Regions from separate parts of the Rhodococcus sp. WMMA185 genome, predicted to be linked through region 2. Evidence: riboswitches for the same ligand, from Rfam matches in the RefSeq annotation. Region 2 holds a riboswitch; the other holds the start of a gene.
What was found. A riboswitch is a leader RNA that binds a small molecule or an ion and turns the genes downstream of it on or off. The one in region 2 is predicted to bind cobalamin.

Region 1: it holds a riboswitch for cobalamin, as region 2 does, so the genes downstream of both, BFN03_RS15550 (CbtB domain-containing protein) here and cobN (cobaltochelatase subunit CobN) in region 2, are expected to answer to the same signal.

What each region holds. Positions count from the first base shown of each region.
Region 1 is NZ_CP017014.1:3,447,212-3,457,887, reverse strand. Features, by position in the region: gene BFN03_RS15570 (MFS transporter) at 1-986, opposite strand, end outside; gene BFN03_RS15565 (glycoside hydrolase family 1 protein) at 1,003-2,280, opposite strand; gene BFN03_RS15560 (ROK family transcriptional regulator) at 2,568-3,848, shown strand; gene BFN03_RS15555 (CbtA family protein) at 3,869-4,663, opposite strand; gene BFN03_RS15550 (CbtB domain-containing protein) at 4,654-4,848, opposite strand; cobalamin riboswitch at 4,872-5,003, opposite strand; gene BFN03_RS15545 (antibiotic biosynthesis monooxygenase family protein) at 5,056-5,370, opposite strand; gene BFN03_RS15540 (alpha/beta fold hydrolase) at 5,403-6,158, shown strand; gene BFN03_RS15535 (coagulation factor 5/8 type domain-containing protein) at 6,550-8,304, shown strand; gene BFN03_RS15530 (YjbQ family protein) at 8,444-8,854, opposite strand; gene BFN03_RS15525 (A/G-specific adenine glycosylase) at 8,978-9,856, opposite strand; gene BFN03_RS15520 (carbonic anhydrase) at 9,958-10,584, shown strand; gene BFN03_RS15515 (hypothetical protein) at 10,644-10,676, shown strand, end outside.
Region 2 is NZ_CP017014.1:1,862,424-1,873,099, reverse strand. Features, by position in the region: gene BFN03_RS08235 (hypothetical protein) at 1-144, shown strand, start outside; gene BFN03_RS08230 (hypothetical protein) at 157-576, shown strand; gene mdlC (benzoylformate decarboxylase) at 664-2,250, opposite strand; gene BFN03_RS08220 (precorrin-2 C(20)-methyltransferase) at 2,393-3,895, opposite strand; gene BFN03_RS08215 (precorrin-8X methylmutase) at 3,892-4,518, opposite strand; gene cobG (precorrin-3B synthase) at 4,544-5,677, opposite strand; cobalamin riboswitch at 5,674-5,826, shown strand; gene cobN (cobaltochelatase subunit CobN) at 5,884-9,489, shown strand; gene BFN03_RS08200 (oxidoreductase) at 9,550-10,368, opposite strand; gene BFN03_RS08195 (acyl-CoA dehydrogenase family protein) at 10,597-10,676, opposite strand, start outside.

The DNA.
Region 1 (10,676 bases), 1.6 Mb from region 2:
AGGGCAACGCTGCCGCCGATGATGAACGGCTTGCGCCCGTACGTGTCCGACAGGCGTCCCCACAGCAGGGTGGCCGCTGAGTAGACGACGAGGCCGATCAGGTTTCCACCGAGTGCCACGTCCAGGTCGATACTCAGGTCGGTATTGAGGAATGCCGGGATGTAATTGTGGAAGACGTAGGTGCTGACCGTGCCGCCGGTGACGATTGCCGCGCCCAGTAGAACCATGCGCCCGTGGTGTCGGATGGCTTCGAGGACGGGGACGGCGGGCTTGACTTCGAACTCCTGCTGGAGATCCTTGACCCGCTGGTAGTCGGGGGTGTCCTCGAGCTTCATTCGCATGATTAGGCCGACCACACCCAGGGGGAAAGCGACCATGAAAGGGATCCGCCAACCCCACGAGTCGAGTTGTTCCTGCGGGAGGACCGCGGTGAACACCAGCACCACTGCGGTGGCGGTCGCCGATCCGAGCCCGACCGTGGCGGTCTGCCAGGATCCGTATTGACCCCGCTTTCCCGGTGGAGCGTACTCGACGATGAATGCGGCGGATCCGCCGAATTCGCCGCCGGCGGTGAAACCCTGCACGATGCGGATGACTAGCAGCAGAAGCGGGGCGATGAGGCCGATCTGGGCGTAGGTGGGTAGCGCGGCGATCAGGGCTGTTCCGACTGACATCGTCAGAACGACGCCGGCGAGTACATTACGACGTCCGATTCGGTCACCGAGGTTGCCGAGGATGACGGCACCGAAGGGTCGGGCGACGAAGGCGATGCCGAAGGTGGCGAACGTGGCCAGCAGGGCGGCGTGTGGGTCGTCGTTGGAGAAGAAGACACGGGCGAGGATTGGGGCGGACGCGCCGTAGAGCACGAAGTCGTACCACTCGACGAAATTCCCGATTGCGCCGGCGACGAGAGCGCGTTTCGACGCCTTGACGTCAGTTGCTACAGCATCCGGGTTTCCGAGCTTTGTCTCGGGGCTGGTGGGCATAACGGATGTCCTGCAGTCAGTAAGAGTGTGTGTGACGCAAGTCTGTGATGCGGCCACTCGCGGCGACGCGAGCGAAGGCATAGGCGCTGGGCTTGGGGGTGCGAGCGAAGCCGTTTTCCCGGTCTACGGCGATGATTCCGAATTTCGGGCCGTAACCCTCGGACCATTCGAAATTGTCGAAGGCGGACCAGTGGATATAGCCGCGGACGTCGATGCCCTCACGGCGGGCCTGGGCGACGGCGTAGAGGTGGGATTCGATGTAGTCGATCCGCTCTGCGTCGTCGTCGGTGGCGATGCCATTCTCGGTGACGTACAGGGGAAGTCCGGTTTCGGCGGCGCGGTGCAGCATGAGCCGCAGCCCCTCGGGGAACACCGCCCAGCCCATCTGGCTGACCTGGGTTCCGGCAGGAGGTGGCGCGAACAGGGTCGGGGAGGCCGTGTCGACCCACTGCTTGCGGTAGTACTGCACGCCGAGCCAATCACCTCTGTCCGCACCGCTGAGGCCGTCGAGGTAGAGGTCGACGATTTCGGCGCGCATGGCCGCGCAGAATGCGCGCGTCGTGTCGTCGGACCGCGCGGGAACTAGTAGCGGGAGTTGGACGGCGAGGCCGGCCTTGGCGCCGGGTGCGCACTCGTGGACCGCGCGAACGGCGGCCTCGTGGGCTTCGAGGAGCACACGTCCGACCCGCCGCCACAAGATCGGATTCGTCACCCCGGGAGGATGGTAGCCCTCGAGATAGCCGTGCAGGGCGATCATTTGGGGTTCGTTGATCGTGCACACATACGGCATCAAGTCGCCCAACTCCGTTGTCACGAGTCGGCAGTAGCGCTCGAATGTGTCGATGGCGTCGGGCGCCAGCCAACTCCCGCGCTCGGCGAACCAGGCGGGGAGGGTGAAGTGGTGCAGAGTCACGAATCCGACAAGTCCGGCGTCGGCCAGTTCGGTGAGCACTCGCCGGTAGTGCGCAATTGCGGATTGGCTGAATTCGCCTGGAGCCGGTTCGATCCGGGACCACTCGAGTGACAGACGATGGGTGTTGTGGCGCAGGGCCTTCAGGAGGGCGAAATCTTCGGCGTAGCGATGGAACTGATCGATTCCGTCGCCCGAGGATTCGCGGGCCGCGGTGGACGGGTTGTGCTCGAACGCCCACCAGTCGTTATTGATGTTTCCCCCCTCGACCTGGTGTGCGGCGGTCGCGCAGCCCCACAGGAAGTCGGACGGGAAGTCAGGGGCGTTGGAAGCGGGCTTCGGTGTGGAGTCTTCCGGGCGGTCGAGGCCGGTGATCGCAGCCACGGGGATCTCCTCACTGAAAGCGGCCACAGAATCGGGCCGCCGTAGCTGTCCGCTCCTGTTGTGTGCACTGACGAACCTGTCGGGCGAGTCGTGTATCACCGAACTTACATACTTTCAGGACGTAAGCAATACCGTAGGGTATTAATTTGATCCAATTGGAAACGATATGTCCCAAATGAGAATATTTTCTACCTCTGATCTCGTAAGATCGTTGCGGCCGGGAACTGCCTATTGGGTGAGACCGGATGGTTTTGGGCGACCTGTCGTCTGCGGAAAAAGGGAGCGCCATGACGCGACACTCCGGTCTAGTGCCCGCGGGCACCGCGTTTCCGGTTCTGAGTCTGCTGCGATCTACCGGCCGGATGACACGTACCGAACTGGTTGAGCGCACCGGCTTGACGAGGAAGGTGGTCACCCAACGACTCGAGGAACTGATCCGCGCGGGCTTCGCGGAGGAAGGCGAAGTCGGACGCTCCACCGGCGGCAGGGCGCCTCGCGAAGTGAGGTTCCGCGCAGATGGCGCTCACATCCTCGTCGCTGAAATCGCTGAGACGAGTATTTCCGTCGGCTTGACCGATCTGGCAGGAACCGTTGTGAGCGAGATACGAGCTGAGTTGGACCCGCGCTCAGGTCCGGATGTGACCCTTGGCCGTATCGAGTCGATCTTCGACTCCCTGATTGCGGACAGATCTGCCGACAGCCCGTCCATCTACGGTATCGGTATCGCAATCCCGGGCCCGGTCGAGATTTCGAGCGGCCGTCCGATTGGTGCGCTGTCCGTCCCGGAGTGGACCGACTACCCAGTTCGTGATCGGTTCGTCGCCCGTTACGACCTCCCGGTGTGGGTCGACAACGATGCGAATCTGATGGCCTTGGGCGAACTGCGCGAGGGACAGGCCCGCGGGCTCGATGACGTCCTCTTCGTCAAGGTCGGTGGAGGCATCGGTGGCGCCGTGATTTCGTCGGGAACGTTGCAGCGCGGTTCGCAAGGTTCCGCCGGCGAGTTCGGGCACGTGTTGGTCTCGGAGGACGTCGCCGAGCGATGCTGGTGCGGGCACACCGGGTGTCTCACCCAAGTTTCCGGCGCCCGCGCGGTAGGCGAGTTCGGACAACTCGCCGCGACCACGGGAGAAAGCGCCATCCTCGCTGCCATTTCGTCCCAAGGCCGTGCCATCGGCGCTCCCGAGGTATTCACTGCTGCCGCAGCCGGCGACCCGGTGAGCACCGATATCCTCACCCGCGCCGGACGCACCCTCGGCTCGGTGGTGTCAGTCCTGGTCAGTGGACTCAATCCCTCACTGATCCTGTTCGATGCCGGGCTGGTCAGCATCGACGACCCGTACATGACCGCCTTCCGAACCACCGTCCGGGGGCGCTCACTTCCGAGCGCGGTCAGCGAGATTCAATTCGCGATCTCAACCCTGGGGAACTCGGCGGGCCTGACGGGTGCCGCGTACATGGTCGTCGACGAACTGCTTTCTCCAAGTCGTCTCGGCCTGTGGAGTGAACACGGATCACCCGTCGGCCTGGCGGATCTCATCCACCGGGCAGCCGAACGCGCCACCTGATCTTTGGAGCAGTGGGGCCGTCAGGTTGCCGCTGCGGTTGCCGGTTCCTTCGACTTGGCAGCACGTTCGGTCAGAAATGCGAAGACAAGTCCGAGCCCCAACCACAACGTTGCCTGTGTGGCAAGCGAAGAGAGACGGAATTCCCACAGCAGCGCTGCCGGGAAGTCGTCGCCCACTTCGTTGACGGTCGGAAGGATTAGGTATCCGATCGTCACCACGGCGAGGAAGGTGATCAGGGGCGCGGCGAGCCGCACAGTCCGAAACGCGTGAGCCGCGACAGCCCTAGTCACGAGGGCGGCCGCAACTACCGCGAGTAGGCCGAGCACGACCGAGGCCAGCCACAGCCACGTCCGCTGCGTCACGGTGTCGGGGTCCCCGACGGCCGGCGGGTTGGCAGGGTACTTGAAGAACGGCACCGCCTCGATTGCCAGCCAACCGAACGCTGCCAGCGTCATCGCGAAAAGCGGACCTGGCAAGGGGATTACCCTGCGCGTGTAGTGCGCGACGACCGCGAAGATCGCGCCGAGGGCCATGCCGGCTAGGGAGGTGGCCAAGAACAGGCCGAAGCGTTGTCCGTCACGGCTGACGAGTGCCTCTCCGTCAGAGTGGGAGTGCCCCGTCGCCGCACCGGCCTGATCGCCGCCGTGCGAGTGGCCCGCCACATCGGTTGCACCCTGTGACTCTTCGATTGCAATGGCTGCCTCGATGTGAGGTTCGCCGAGAACAAATGCGACGCCGCCCGCCAGCAGGCCTGCGATCAGGCCTGCCAGCAGACCACGGATGACGAGTTTCGCGAGGGAATCTGTCAGTGGCATGGGAGACCCAGGAGGTGGCGACCGTCATGCATCAATTCGTGCATGAACATGCCGCTGCGCGAGATTGCGCCCTGGTCGAAGCCCACGAGGTAGAGGGCGAGCATCGCGAAAAGAACAATCGCGAATGAGATGACGGCAAGACGAGTCGTATCGACCGACGTGCCTGGTGTGTAGGCGAGTGCCATGGTTCCTCCTGGGATTTCGCGTCCCCTCGGTCCATGCGATGGCTGCAATATCTGGCTGTCGAAAAGCCCCGCTGAGGAACTACTTCGATTCACAGTGGCGCGACCGCTCCGGAATTGCACCGGATTCCTGCCGAACCATCGCTTTGTCCTGCGAACTTTTGCATTCGGCAGGCCGCTGTGTCAATCTCCGCAGCTCTGCCCCGGCTGTCAGCCCTTGTTCGCTGCCTCGACGTCCATAACGACCTCGAACTCGAGAAGCGACGCGCCGGACGAGACCGGCTTCTTGCGCTCACCTGCGTGCTCTTGCCTGGCCGGTCCGGAGCGCCACGCCTCGAAGGCCTCGTCGCTCTCCCACTGCGTGACCACGAAGTATCGGTTCTCGCCTTTGACCGGCCGGAGGAGTTGGAAGCCCAGGAAGCCTGGAGAGTCCTTCACCGACCGCGGGCTCGCGGCGAACCGCTTCTCGAGTTCGGGGCCTGCGCCCTCGGGAATTTCGATCGCGTTGATCTTCACCACTGCCATGTGGGCGAGTGTACTCAGCTAGCGTCTGAGGGGTGGTGGGTGAAAGTGCATTACACGACGAGGGTGGGGCGGGGCAGCCGATTCTGCTGCTGCACGGCTTGATGGGAAGCGCTCGAACCTGGCGCCGGCAAATTCCGTGGCTGCGCGAGCGAGGTCATGTCTTCACCTTCGACGCCGCCGGTCACGGTCGGCCGGCACCAGCGATGCTGACCACCGAAGCATTTGTCGGCGACCTCGCTTCTGCGCTCGATCCGTTCACCGAGCCGTGGGTGGTGATCGGCCACTCGATGGGCGCCCTGCACGCCTGGTGCCTGGCCGCCGAGTTCCCGGAGAAGGTCGCGGCCCTGGTGCTCGAAGACATGGCACCCGACTTTCGTGGCCGCACCGCCGACGACTGGGCGGCCATGATCGCAAGTTGGCCGCAGCCCTTCAAGGAACCGGAAGACCTCTTCGAATTCTTCGGACCGATTGCGGGACAGTACTTTTTGGACTCGTTCGAGCGTCGTGCTGATGGCTGGTACCTCCACGGGGATCTCGACACGTTTCGTGACATCTCGCAGGAGTGGGGCGGCAGGCACTTCTGGGATCAGTGGGCGTCGGTGACTGTTCCATCCCTGCTGATCGAGGGTGAGTTCACGATCACCCCGGACGGTCAGATGCGGGTGATGGCGCAGCGGCATCCTGGCGCCCACTACGTCCGGATCGAGCAGGCAGGACACCTCGTCCATGACGACCAACCCGAGCAGTACCGGAAGGCGGTCGAAGAGTTCCTCGATGGTCTCGGTTGAGTCGTCGACAATGCGGCCGTCGACAATGCGGCCGGTGACAATCGGCAACTATGCAGGCAACCTGATGGTCACCCAATAATCTTGGCCGTCAGCGGAATCGGTGCGGTATGTCCGCAAACCGCCCGCAACAGGGATGCGCATAGGACCATCGAGTTCTCGAACCGGTTGGTTTTCGGGCGCGCCGGAGATTTACCAAAAACACCCCTTGACGGGAATGTCACGGAAGCATAACTTCTTTGCGTATCGAAAAGGCCGCTTTGACCTTTTCAGTCGCTGACACGCTGGGGCGCGCGCCCGGCGGGCCATTCTTCCAGTCCCCGTATCGCATGCCGCTATCCAATTCGGCATGCAACCCCTAGGCGCCGTGCCCCGCGCGGCACAGGAGCTATTCATGAAAACCCTCCGAACGCCGTCCCGCGGCGTGTCGCTCACCCTGGCCGCGTTACTGGCCTGGAGTCTGTCCGCCGTCACGCTGACCGCCCCTCAGGCCCTGGCGGCGCCGCCGGACACCCCCGACTTCGGCCCGAACGTCACCGTGTTCGATCCGTCCATGTCGTCCGACTCCATCCAGAACCGACTCGATGAGATCTTCCAGCAGCAGCAGACCAACCAGTTCGGATCGGAGCGCCAAGCCGTGCTCTTCAAGCCCGGCACCTATGACGCCGATGCCAACGTCGGCTTCTACACGCAGGTTGCGGGTCTCGGCCTGTCCCCGGACGACGTGACCATCAACGGTGCGGTTCACACCGACGCCGACTGGTTCGACTTCAATGCCACGCAGAACTTCTGGCGTGGCGCGGAGAACCTCTCGGTCAATCCGGCGAGCGGCACCGACCTCTGGGCGTCCGCGCAGGCAGCCCCGTACCGCCGCATGCACCTGCGAGGCAACCTCCTGCTACACGAGGGCGGCGGCTGGGCCAGTGGCGGTCTGTTCGCCGACACCAAGATCGACGGTCGGGTGGAGTCCGGCTCGCAGCAGCAGTGGATGACCCGCAACAGCGAGGTGGGCAGCTGGGATGGTGCGGTCTGGAACATGACCTTCCTCGGCTCGGTCAATGCACCGGCCAACACCTTCCCCGACCCGCCGTACACCACCGTCGCGCAGACTCCAGTGATCCGTGAGAAGCCGTTCCTGTATGTCGATTCGGACAATGCCTGGAAGGTATTCGTCCCGGCCCTGCAGACCAACACTGCAGGCGTGAGCTGGGAGGGCGGCAACCCGGCAGGCGACTCGTTGCCGATCGACCAGTTCTTCATCGTCAAGCCCGGCGCCACGGCCTCCGACATCAACGGCGCACTCGCCCAAGGCAAGAACCTGTTGTTCACCCCGGGCGTCTACCACCTCGACCAGACGATCAACATCGACCGCCCCGACACCGTCGTGCTGGGTCTGGGTCTTGCCACTCTCGTACCGGACAACGGCGTCACCGCTGTCAGCACGGCCGACGTGGACGGGATCAAGATCGCCGGACTGCTGATCGACGCGGGCACCACGAACTCGCAGACCCTGATGCAGATCGGCCCGTCCGACTCGACCGCGCGACACACCGCCAACCCCACTTCCCTGCACGACGTCTACTTCCGCATCGGGGGTGCCGGTGTCGGCAAGGCCACCCAGAGCCTGGTGATCAACAGCTCGGACGTCATCGGCGACCACATGTGGCTCTGGCGCGCCGATCATGGCAACGGCATCGGCTGGAACGACAACACCGCCGCCAACGGCCTGGTCGTCAACGGCGACGACGTGACGATGTATGGGCTGTTCGTGGAGCATTACCAGGAGCATCAGGTGATCTGGAACGGCAACGGCGGGCGCACCTACTTCTTCCAGAACGAGATGCCCTACGACCCGCCCAACCAGGAGGCCTGGATGAACGGCGAGACCCTCGGCTACGACGCTTATTACGTCAACCCGGAGGTGACTGACCACGAGGCCTGGGGCCTGGGCAGCTACTGCTTCTTCGATGACAACCCGTCCGTGGTTGCCGAACACGCCATCGAGGCTCCCGCGGCCCCCGGGGTCCGCTTCCACGACATGGTGACCGTCTCCCTCGGCGGGACCGGCACGATCAACCACATCATCAACGACAGCGGGGGCCCGTCCACTCCCGAGAACAACATGGCCACTTTGGTTTCCGGGCCCTGACCCGGCCGCACTCCAGTCGCCCGGCGCATCTCCCGTGCGCCGGGCGGCCGAACGCTGAGAGGGGTCAACCGAGAGCGCCGTGACTGATTACGCCGCAACCGATCTCGTGATCCTGGTTGGTACCCGACACCCGACTCAGTCAGCCGGCGAGAAAGCTGAAACGAACACGCCGAACCGGATTGTCGATGTTTGTGTCTACGAGGCATACAGATTGCCAGGTTCCGGTAACCGGGGATCCGTGGACAACGGGGACCGACGCATACGGCGGCAGGAACGCAGGCAGCACGTGGTCGCGGCCGTGCCCGTGGCTGCCGTGCCGGTGCTGCCAGCGGTCGTCACGCGGAAGGAGTTCGCCGATGGCTGCGATCAGGTCGCTGTCGCTCCCGGCGCCTGTCTCGATAACGGCCAGCCCGGCAGTCGCATGAGGTACCCAGATGTGCAGCAGGCCGTTGTCCCCCTCAGCCGCTACGAGGAACTTCTTGATCTCTCGCGTCAAATCGTGGACGACGGGCTCAGCGCCGGTGCGGATCTCGATCTCGGTAGTGAACATGGTCTCGACGTTAGTGCTCACCGGCCTCGTTCGCGTTCAAAGCCGCAATGCGCTTCGATGCATGCCCCTTGAGGTGATGTGCGGTTCGTACTCCGAACCGCTCGCACGAGAAGGGATCCGGCATCAACCACCCTCGCCCGCGAGTGCGAAGAGCCCGTTGTCGGTTTGCTCGACGAGCCCGTCGATCAGCAGCGAGTGGAGGGCGCGGTCGCGTTGGCCCGGGTCGTCCATCCATACCTCGTCGAGCCGGATGCGTTCGACGGGGGTGGAACTCTCCCTCAGCACAGCCATCAGCTTGCCCCGCACCTGACGGTCGGTGCCCGCGAACTTCTGCATCTTCCGGCGCTCGCCGTTGTGTGCTGGGCGTCCGGAGTCCACCCATGAGCAGCTCGGCAGGGGGCAGTTCGAGCACTCGGGTGACCGGGCGGTGCACACGGTGGCCCCGAGTTCCATGAGGGCCGCCGAGAACGTGGCCGCTCGCGCGCGTGTGCGCGGAAGCAGTGCCGACACGTCGGCCAGATCTCGGGTGGTCGACGGATTCGCAGGCTCGGCGCTTCCGTGCACAGCCCTGGCGACCACTCGCCGGACGTTGGTGTCGACAACGGGGACGCGCTGTCCATAGGCAAAGCAGGCCACCGCACGTGCTGTATAGGCACCGATGCCGGGTAGTTGGAGGAGCGTGTCGACATCGTCGGGCACGACGTCCCCGTGTTCGGTTGCCAACACAGCCGCGCACTGGTGCAGTCTCAGGGCGCGGCGCGGGTAGCCCAGCTTGCCCCAGGCGCGTAGCACGTCGGCCTGGCTCGACGCAGCCATGAGTGAGGGGACAGGCCAGCGTCGCACCCACTCCTCCCAGATGGGCGCAACCCGGATCACCGGAGTTTGCTGCAGCATGATCTCGCTCATCAGGATGTGCCAGGCGGTCACTCCGTCTCGACGCCACGGCAGGTCCCGGGCCTTCGTCTCGTACCACCTGATCAAAGCGGAGGAGTCCACACTCACCTCGTCTTCACAAGTCCCTTCGTCTTCGCGTGAATCGGACAACTTTCGGCGTTCGAGCTGCCCGCAAAGTAACCGCAACGACGCGGGTGCACAATATCTGCATGCCTAACACCAGCCCGGCCTCCGCGTGGAAGTCCCTGCAACAGGGTAACGATCGTTTCGTCAACGGAGAGGTGATCCATCCCAGCCAGGGAATCGCCGACCGCGCAAAGCTCGTCGAGGGGCAACATCCAACTGCTGTGCTGTTCGGATGCGGCGATTCGCGTGTCGCCGCCGAGATCATCTTCGATCAAGGTCTCGGTGACATGTTCGTGGTCCGCACAGCCGGTCATGTCATCGATGACTCCGTCCTCGGGTCCATCGAGTTCGCGGTAGAGGTCCTCAACGTTCCGCTGATCGTCGTCCTGGGCCACGATAGTTGCGGCGCAGTGAAGGCAACCGTGGACGCACTCGACGGGGGCAAGGTCCCGAACGGATTCATCCGTAGCATCGTCGAGCGTGTGGCTCCCTCGATCCTGATGGGCCGTGGTGATGGCTTGACTACGGTCGACGAGTTCGTGAGGCGCCACGTCGTCGAGACCGGGTCGCTCTTGATGCAGAGATCACGCATCATCGCGGACCGGGTCGAGCAAGGTAAGTGTGCTATCGCGGGTGCTACCTACAAGCTCTCTGACGGTCGTATGCAGCTGCAGGCAACGGTCGGGGACATCGGTGAGCTCGGTGACTGACCGCGACACGCCGAACCAGCTGAGCGCTCACCGCGCGACACCGAACTACCGTTGACGCTGTGCTGGAACCGACTGGGCCATTGCCCCCCGAG
Region 2 (10,676 bases):
GGGTGCGTGTCGATGTTCCCCGGTAGCCTCGCGGGCTGCATTATCGGTTCACCGCTCGGGGCAGTCACCGGCGCCGTCGTCGGGATCGGGCAGGGGAACCCCAATGCGCAGCAGGCGATCGACGAGTATCTCAACACTCCTTAAGGCGGGTCGCGTATGAACGTGATGAAGAAGTCGGCAGCTTCAGTTCTGGTGGCCGCAACCGTGACGCTCGGAGCGGGGACAGCTCATGCCGACCCGATGGCGGCAGATCCCGGCATTCCGGCGCCCCCACCACCGGCTCCCGCCATGCCCATGCCCGACCTCTTCGGTCCTCCTCCGTCGCCGGAGAAGCAGGCCGCGCTCGACAACATGCTCAACGAACTCGGAATGGGTTGGGCCAACGGTGGGGCAGCCGGAACGGCGATCGGCGCGCTCATCGGCCTCGGTGTCGGGTGTGTGTCGATATTCCCCAATTTCGTCGCGGGCTGCATCGTTGGCACGCCTATCGGCGCAGTCACCGGCGCTGTCATCGGTATCGCACAGGGGAACCCCAATGCGCAGCAGGCAATTGAGGAGTACCTCAACACCCCATAAGCTGCATCAACGATGTGTGGCCGTTCGGAGACGCAAATCCTTGTCGCAAATCCTTGTCAAGGGTCGGTGCCGAACCGACACGAGCCACTACTCGGGTTCGGTGACGGCGGTCTCGACTTCGATCACAGCAGGATGATTGCCCGCCAGCGCCTCCTTGAGAGCGCTTACGAAATCGCTTGATGTTCGAACCGAGGTCGCCGCGACACCGTACCCGGACGCGATGGCGGCGAAGTCGATTCCGGGGACGTCCAACCCGGGGGCCTTGTCGGCATCGAGGATCCGGGCGAACCATCGGAGTGCCCCGTACGTTCCGTTCTTCAGGATCACGATGATTACCGGGATGTCGTATCGGGCGGCGGTCCACAGGGCGGTGATGCCGTAGTTGGCGGATCCGTCCCCGATCAGGCCGACTACCTGGCGGTCGGGGAGCGCGAGTTGCACCCCGACCGCGGCCGGAAGTCCGAACCCGAGACCGCCGGATGCGGGGAAGTAGAAGGTGTTCGGTCGAGGCAAGTCCATCTGAGACCAGAAGGCCCCGCTCGTCGATGTCGACTCCTTCACGTAGACGACATCGCCGGGCGCGCTCTCGCGCAGCAGCGCGAACAGTTGCTCCGGGTGAATGCCGTCCGGTGACGTTCGGGCAGGCGGTATCTCGGCAAGCGGGGGGAGCGGCGCATCTCGTCCGGGCACCGCATCGGCCAGACGGGCCAGGGCGTCGCGAATGCCAGTGACCCACGCGTCGCCCATCGGTGCCCGCGCGGCCTCGCCAGCATCGCTCGTCAGCTGGATCAACCGCGCACCCTCGGGCAGGTGCTCACCGGGCGCGAACTGGTGGTATCGGAAGACCGGGGCTCCGACGACGAGAATAAGGTCGTGTCCGGTGAGCGCGTAGGCCACTCCCCGAACGGCAGCCGGTAGCACGCCCCGAAAACTGCGGTGGCGGGTAGGGAAGGGGCACCGGGACGGCGATGGTGCGATCCACACCGGAGCGCAGAGGGCGTCCGCGAGGCGCACAGCTTCGTCGTTGGCGCGCTCGGCGTCCACTTCGGGGCCGAGGACGAGGACGGGGTGCTGGGCACGCTCGAGGGCCTCGACGAGGGTGCGGAGTTGATCCGCGCTCAGGGAGTTGGCAGGCGCCGTTGTGCGTTCGGCCAGATGTCGGGTGGAGGAGGGGGCCTCCTGCTCCCAGTCGTCGTACGGCACCGACACGTATACCGGCCCCTTGGCGGGCAGGTTCGCGATGTGAATTGCCTGGCTGATCGTCCTGGGGACGTCTTGTGCACATGCCGGCTCGCTCGACCACTTCACGAGTGGTTTCGGCAGTGTCGGCGCGTCGACGTTGGCCAACATCACTTCCTGGCCGATCGTGGAGCGGACCTGCTGGCCTGCGGTGATGATCAGCGGGGTGTGTGAGTACACCGAGTTGGTGAGCGCACCCATCGCATTGCCTGTGCCCGCCGCCGCGTGCAGGTTTACGAATGCCGCACCGCCCCGCGCCTGCGCATACCCGTCCGCCATGGCGAGCACGGCCCCCTCGTGCAGGCCCAAGATGTAGCGAAAATCGTCGGGTAATCCCGCCAGGAAGGGCAACTCGTTCGACCCCGGATTGCCGAAGATCGTCGTCAGCCCGTGGACCCGCAGCAGGTCGTAGGTTGCCTTGCGCACGTCAGCCATGAGAGTTCTCCGTCCGTTCCACGGTTCGGTGACCTGAGCCCGGCATGGACGCGGGCGCGGTAGTTCCGATGATGTGGCGAGAGTCGGAGGAGAACAAGGCGCCGTGTTCGGTTTCCTCGCTGACCGACGGGCGCAGCCGTAGTCAGCCTGGGTATCGGCGAGGAGTGAAGACCCTTCTTCCATGTTCGCCCTCGACCACTGTGGTCTTGGACGAGCCGACGATCAGCAGGCATCGCATGTCGATCTCGGCCGGGTCGAGGTCGGCGAGTCGCACGACCCGCACCGACTCCTGGGGGCCGCCCACGTCGCGACCGATGACCACCGGAGTGTCGGGGGATCGGTGTTCGAGCACGAGGTCGCGCATCGCCCCGACCTGCCAGGTGCGCGATTTCGAGGCGGGGTTGTAGACAGCAAAGGCCATATCGGCGCCCGCGACCGCGGAGATGCGCCGCGCCACGACGTCCCAGGGCTTGAGTCTGTCGGACAAAGACAGAACCGCGTAGTCGTGTCCGAGCGGGGCACCGACGCGACTGGCCACGGCGTTCGCGGCGGTCATTGCGGGCAGGACGCGCACCGGAACGTCGCGCCACTGATCCTCGTCCGCCACCTCGAGGACCGCGGCCGCCATCGCGAACACGCCCGGGTCTCCGGACGACACCACGGCAACACGGGCCCCGTTCTTCGCCAGGTCGAGCGCCATCGCCGCGCGTTCGGCCTCGACCCTGTTGTCACTGCGGTGGCGGCGCTGCCCCGGACGTTCCGGCACCCGGTCTATGTACGGGCCGTATCCGACGATGTCGGTGGCCAACGACAATTCGTGCTGCACCTCGGGTGTCGTCCACGACAAATCGCCGGGGCCGAGCCCCACGACGACCAGCTCCCCACCGGGGGCTGCGTCGTCGGGCCGGGCATTCGACGGACTGGGAACGATGGCGATCGAGAAGTAGGGGACGTCGCTGTCGGAGACATCGTCGGCTTGGTCGATCCGCTCACGGGCGGTGCTGGCCCGCTCGACATACCAGGTTTCGTCGATCCGTCCGGAGTCCCTCAACGCCTTCCGGACGGTCGGATACGTGCGCCCGAGCTTGAGGATCGCGGCAGCGTCCGTCTCGCGTAGCCGCCGCGTCAACTCGCCCTCCGGCAGGGTGCCGGGCAGAACGGTGAGAATCTCCTCGCCCTCGACGAGCGGGGTTCCCAACGCGGCGGAGGCGGCGCTGATCGACGTGATACCGGGAATCACCTCGGCCTCGAACCGCTGCGACAGACGCTTGTGCATGTGCATGTAGGAGCTGTAGAAGAGCGGATCTCCGGCTGCGAGAAGCGCCACGGTGCGGCCGGCCTCGAGGTGGGCCGCGAGTCGCTCCGAGGACTCCTCGTAGAACTCGTCGATCGCGCCTTGATACCCACCGGGATGGTCGACGGTTTCGGTGGTGACGGGGTAGACGAGATGCTCCTCGATCTGACCTTCACGCAGGTACGGCTCCGCGACGGCCCGAGAGATGCTCTTGCCGTGGCGGGCGCTGTGGAAGGCGACGACGTCGGCCTCGCCGATGATCCGTGCGGCCTTGACCGTCACCAGCTCCGGGTCGCCCGGCCCGATGCCGACGCCCCACAGCTTCCCGGGCCTGTGCGCCTCGGAGTTCATTCTGCTTCACTCGCAATCGCGTTCAGGGCCGCTGCCGTGATGGCGCTGCCACCGCGCCGACCGCGTACCACCAGGTAGTCGAGCCCGCTGGGGTGCTCGATCAGCGCCTCCTTGGACTCCGCGGCACCGATGAAGCCGACCGGACCGCCCACGACCGCGGCGGGCCGGGGCGCACCCGATTCGATCATGTCCAACAGGTAGAACAGCGCGGTCGGTGCGTTGCCGATGGCGACGACGGCGCCCTCGAGCTTGTCGCGCCACAACTCGAGAGCGGCGGCGGAACGGGTGTTGCCGATTCGCTCCGCCAGTGCGGCGACGCGGGGGTCACGTAGCGTGCACAGCACCTCGTTGTCTGCGGGCAAACGCTTTCGCGTCACCCCGGCTGCCACCATCTGCGCGTCGCACAGGATGGGTGCGCCACCGGCGAGTGCCGTGCGGGCGGCCTTGACGACACCGGGGGTGAACGCGACATCGCCCGTAAGATCGACCTGGCCGCTGGCGTGGATCATCCGGACCACGGCCTGCGAGACGTCCGCTGGGAAGTTGCTCAGATCCGCCTCGGCGCGGATCGTCGCGAAGGACTGGCGGTAGATCTCCGCGCCGTCTCGGATGTACTCGGTCATTCGGGTCACGATAGAGGTGCGCCGCTCACGGCCTGTCCACCCGGTAGCCGGTCGCGGTCGCAATGACGTCGATCACCTCACCGCGGGGACGCCCGCAGCGCCGCTCGCATCCCGACCAGTGCCGGTGCTCTCCGTCGACGAGTTCACCCGCCTCGACGGCCTCTCGCGCGTCGGCGCGCACGTCGGCATGTGCCTTGTCGCATCCCGGCTGCCCGGTGCAGGCGCTGACGTCCAGCCAGGGCGAGTTCTCGTCGAAGATCAGGCCCATCGGGGCCAGGACGCGCACCACCTGCTCGGCGGACCATTCGTCGAGGTCGCACAGCAGCAATGACTTCCACGGGGTGACGATCACCGGCCTGTCGATCGCGGCGAGGAACTGCGCCATCCTTTCATCGAGGATTCCGAACGCGAGACCACCGCCGAGCAAGACTCCCCCGTCCGGCTGGTCGAGCCACCCGATCGGTGCCCGATGTTCGGTAAACCCGATGACCGGGTCGGCGGTGGATACGAGGCCGAGCGCCGCGAGCGTGCGTTCCACCGCATCGGTGATCTCGGACAGTCGCCACTGCTGATCGCGAAGTTCCAGGAAGACGCGAGCCGCGTTCAAGAGCACGGTCACCGCCTCCGTCAGCGCGATTCGGGCGCCGCTGTCACGACCGGCGAGAACCAGGGCGGCCTCGGTCTCGCTGACCGCGTGAATGCCGAAGTCACCACCGAGCGCAGAGACGTCACCGCGTCCGTCGTCGAGGGTGAAGACGGTGCGGCCCGGCAGTTCCGCCAGGGCGGGGTCGGCACACAGCTCCCGGTCGAGTTGGTCGACCACCCCGCGCAGATCCGTGAGGCCGCCGAGGCGCCCGGTCAGCGGCGAGGCGAGGATATTGCGGACGCGTTCGTGAGTCTCCGAGGGCAACAGTCCCGCGCCGCCGAGGCGGCGGGCCAACTCCCGCGGATCGCTGACAGCCCGCAGTTGCACGTTGCCGCGCGAGGTCAGTTCGATCTCGCCGTTGCCGAGGTCGCGCGCCGACTCCGCGAGTGCCTGGACCTGGGCGGGAGTCAAGACGCCGCCGGGAAGCCGGACGCGGGCGAGTGCCCCGTCGGCGGCCTGGTGGACCTGGAACGCGCCGGGGCAGGCATCGGGACGGGAACGGGAGTCGACCATGGTCCCAGGCTACGGGTGGCGCCCGGTAGCATCACGAGCACTTGCGGCTCCAGGAGAGGAAACCGGCGGAAATCCGGTGCGGTCGCGCCACTGTGAGCTCGCCGAACCCGGCGGGCGAGCCAGACCCTCGCCTGCCGCCCGATCCAGACCCACGGCTTACGTGGAACCACCGCCACGGGGCGCGACACCCCAGGAAGGCCCCACCTGTGATCCTGCTGCTCTCCACCTCCGACACCGACCTGCTCAGCGCGCGCGCCAGCGGCGCGGACTATCGATGGGCGAACCCGGCACGACTGCTCGTCGAGGAGGATCTGCCGGGACTGCTCGAGGGCGCCGATCTCGTGGTCGTGCGCATCCTCGGTGGACGGCGGGCATGGGAGGAGGGCCTCGCCGCGGTTCTGGCCGCCGGGTTGCCCGTGGTCGTGGTCGGTGGCGAGCACGCCCCCGACGCCGAGTTGATGGAGTGCTCGACGGTTGCCGCCGGGGTCGCTGCCGAGGCGCACAATTACCTCGCCGAGGGCGGCGCCGACAACCTCGCGCAATTGCACCACTTCCTGTCGGACACGGTGCTGCTCACCGGTCACGGGTTCGAGGCGCCGGTTCGCCTGCCCAGCTGGGGGATAGCACCGTTCGCCCCGAACCAATCCGACGGCGACCGCCCCACGGTCGCGGTCCTGTACTACCGGGCCCAGCACCTGGCGGGAAACACCCGCTACATCGAGGCGCTGTGTGAGGCCGTCGAGGCCGCCGGTGCACATCCGCTGCCGATCTACTGCGCCTCGCTGCGCACCGCCGAACCCGAGTTGCTGCAGACCCTGCGCCGCGCCGACGCACTGGTGGTCACCGTCCTCGCAGCCGGAGGAACGAAACCGGCCGGGGTCTCGGCCGGAGGTGACGACGAGTCCTGGGACGTCGCCGCCCTCGCCGCACTCGACGTACCGATCCTGCAGGGCCTGTGCCTGACCAGCAGTCGCGAATCGTGGGAGTCCAACGACGACGGACTGTCCCCGCTCGACGTGGCGACCCAGGTCGCGGTACCCGAATTCGACGGCCGGCTGATCACGGTGCCGTTCTCGTTCAAGGAGATCGACGCCGACGGCCTCTCCACCTATGTTCCCGACGCCGAACGCGCGGCCCGGGTGGCGGGCATCGCGGTCCGGCACGCCCGACTGCGCCGCATCCCCGCATCGGAACGGCGGATTGTGCTGATGCTGTCGGCGTATCCCACCAAGCACGCCCGCATCGGCAACGCGGTTGGTCTCGACACCCCCGCCAGCACGATTCGGCTGCTCACCGAGATGCGCGCGGCCGGATACGACCTGGGGCCCGAAGACGGGCCGGACGCCGTGCCCGGACTGGCTGCGCAGGACGGGGATGCGCTGATTCATGCCCTGATCGCCGCTGGCGGTCAGGACCCGGACTGGTTGACCGCGGAGCAACTCGAGGGCAATCCGATCCGTATCTCCGCCGCCCGCTACCGCGAGTGGTTCGCGGCGCTGCCCGCGGATCTGCGCGAGGGCGTCGAGGAGCACTGGGGCCCGGCGCCCGGCGAGCTGTATGTCGACCGGTCCCAGGATCCGGACGGTGAAATCGTCATCGCGGCAATGCAGTTCGGCAACCTTGTGCTCATGGTGCAACCGCCACGTGGATTCGGTGAGAACCCGGTCGCGATCTACCACGACCCGGACCTTCCGCCGAGTCACCACTACCTCGCCGCCTACCGCTGGATCGCCGCAAGCGCGACGGCCGGCGGTTTCGGGGCGGATGCGCTCGTCCATCTCGGCAAGCACGGAAACCTCGAATGGTTGCCGGGCAAGACGCTCGGCATGTCCGCGTCGTGCGGAACCGATGCCGCGCTCGGCGACCTGCCGTTGATCTATCCGTTCCTTGTCAACGATCCCGGAGAGGGCACCCAAGCAAAGCGGCGTGCCCACGCGACCCTGGTCGACCACTTGATCCCGCCGATGGCCCGCGCCGAGAGCTACGGCGACATCGCTCGGCTCGAACAACTCCTCGACGAGCACGCGAACATCTCCGCCCTGGATCCGTCGAAGTTGCCGGCGATTCGTCAGCAGATCTGGACATTGATGCGGGCCGCCAAGATGGACCACGATCTCGGTCTCGACGAACGCCCCGACGAAGACGTGTTCGACGACATGCTTCTGCACGTCGACGGCTGGCTGTGCGAAATCAAGGACGTCCAGATCCGCGACGGCCTCCACGTCCTCGGCCGGGCGCCCCGCGACGGCGCCGAGGTCGAACTTGTTCTCGCCATGTTGCGGGCCCGGCAGATGTGGGGAGGCGAGCAGACCGTTCCGGGGCTGCGGGAGGCGCTCGGCCTCAGCGAAGACGGCGACGAATCCCGTACCCGGGTAGACGATATCGAGAAGCAGGCGCAGGCGCTGGTGGAGCGCATGCACGACGCGGGGTGGCGGCCCGACGCCGCGGACACCCTCACCGATGACACCACGGTCGCTCAGATACTCCGCTTCGCGGCCACCGAGGTGGTGCCGAGGCTGCGCGAAACCGACAGCGAGATCGGCCAGGTGCTGCACGCGCTCGACGGCGGGTTCATCGCCGCGGGACCCAGTGGTTCACCGCTGCGCGGGCTGATCAACGTGCTCCCGACGGGCCGCAACTTCTATTCGGTCGACCCCAAAGCGGTGCCGTCGCGGCTGGCCTGGGAAACCGGCCAGGCCATGGCTGAATCACTGCTGGACCGGTACAAGTCGGACCACGGCGGTTGGCCGCGGTCGGTGGGCCTGTCGGTGTGGGGCACCTCCGCCATGCGGACCTCCGGTGACGATATCGCCGAGGTTTTCGCGCTCCTCGGTGTGCGGCCGGTGTGGGACGAGGCCAGCCGCCGGGTGACGAACCTCGAGGTGATCGGCCTCGACGAACTGGCGCGTCCGCGCATCGACGTCACGGTCCGCATCAGCGGCTTCTTCCGTGATGCCTTCCCGCACGTACTGGCGTTGCTCGACGACGCCGTCCGGTTGGTGGCCGCCCTCGACGAGCCTGCGGAGCAGAACTTCGTCCGAGCGCACGTACAGGCCGACCTCGCCGAGCACGGCGACGAGCGGCGGGCGACCACCCGCATCTTCGGTTCCAAGCCGGGCACCTACGGAGCCGGGTTGCTGCAGTTGATCGACTCGAAGAGTTGGCGCGGGGACGCCGATCTCGCCGACGTCTACACCACGTGGGGTGGGTTCGCGTACGGGCGCGGACTCGACGGCGCGCCTGCAGCCGACGACATGCGCTCCGCGTACCGCCGTATCGCCGTGGCGGCCAAGAACACCGACACCCGTGAGCACGACATCGCCGACGCCGACGACTACTTCCAGTACCACGGGGGGATGGTCGCAACGGTGCGTGCGCTCACCGGGACGTCACCGGAGGCTTACATCGGCGACAGCACCCGGCCGGAGTCGGTGCGCACCCGCACCCTGTCGGAGGAGACGTCCCGGGTGTTCCGTGCCCGGGTGGTGAACCCGCGGTGGCTCGAGGCGATGCGCCGTCACGGCTACAAGGGTGCGTTCGAGATGGCGGCCACCGTGGACTACCTGTTCGGATACGACGCAACCACCAACGTGGTCGCCGATTGGATGTACGAGAAGCTCGCCGAGTCGTACGTGCTCGACGAGCAGAATCGCAAGTTCATGGAGCAGTCCAACCCGTGGGCGCTGCACGGTATAGCCGAACGCCTCCTCGAGGGCGTCGAGCGGGGCATGTGGGAGCATCCCGAGCAGGCGACGCTCGACGGATTGCGGCAGGTGTACCTCGAAACCGAGGGTGAGCTCGAGGGCGACTGATCTCCCAGCGAGAACCCGTTCCGCTACGGCCGTCGCCCGAAGCTATCGGGCGGCGGCCGTTCAGGCGGCGGACATCGCCACGCGGTCGTATACCCTGTCGCCAAAGTACTTTCGGATGAACAGCAGTGGTCGCGCGTACTTGCCGGCCACGTATCGTGTCTTCGGTCTCTTGGAAGATACGGCTTTCGATACAACATCGGCGATGGCAGATGGGGGAGTAAGCGATCCCTGCTTTTCGTACCTGCTTCTCATGCCGTCGGCGACCCTTTTCCCGAAGTCCCTGTACGGTCCGCCGCTCGAGATCTCTTGGAGATTGTCCGCAGCGACGGTGCCCCACGCCGTCTGGATACCGCCCGGTTCGATAACGACCACATCGATCCCGAACTGCTTCAGCTCGAGTCGTAGGCAGTCCGACCAGCCCTCCAGCGCGTGCTTGGTGGCGTGATACCAGGCGCCGAGCGGTGTGTATACCTTTCCGCCCATCGACGACGTGTTGATGATCGTGCCCGCTTCTTGCTTTCGCATGTACGGCAGGACAAGCTGTGTCATCCGGGCCAGTCCGAACAGATTCACTTCGAACTGGTGTTTGGCTTTGTCGATCGAGGTCTCCTCGACGGAGCCATACAACCCATAGCCCGCATTGTTGAACAGTACATCGATACGACCCGCATCCTCTGCAACCGAATTCACGGCCTTTTCGAGGGTCGAAGATTCTGTCATCTCCATTTCCAACGGCTTACCGCCGGCACTCTCGATCTTGTTCGCGTCTTCTTCGGTCCGTGCGGAACCATAAACCGTATGACCTTCAGCTACAAGCTTCTCCAGCGTAGCGAAGCCGATTCCAGATGACGCACCGGTAATCACCACTACCTTCTTCACTTCGAACCCCCTTGCAATAGCGTGGCCTCGTTTACCGTTTCCGGTGGTGTACCCGCGGCCATCTATCTTGCTCGAATGTTGTGGTAGACATCCGCGATCCTCGAGGAATCGCTGTCGAACCCGCTTTGTCCGAAGTCAGCTCGCGCGAAGTCGCGATGAAGAAAATGCGTGTTCGGCAAATACGAATCAACGATATGTTGGTCGTTGGTTGAAGCGCAACGTCCGCACTCACGGCAGGGATGAAGCCAATGGGGCCGCCGCGGTGAATTGGTCGAGCAGTGCGGCGCGAACCTCGGGCCGCGACCCCA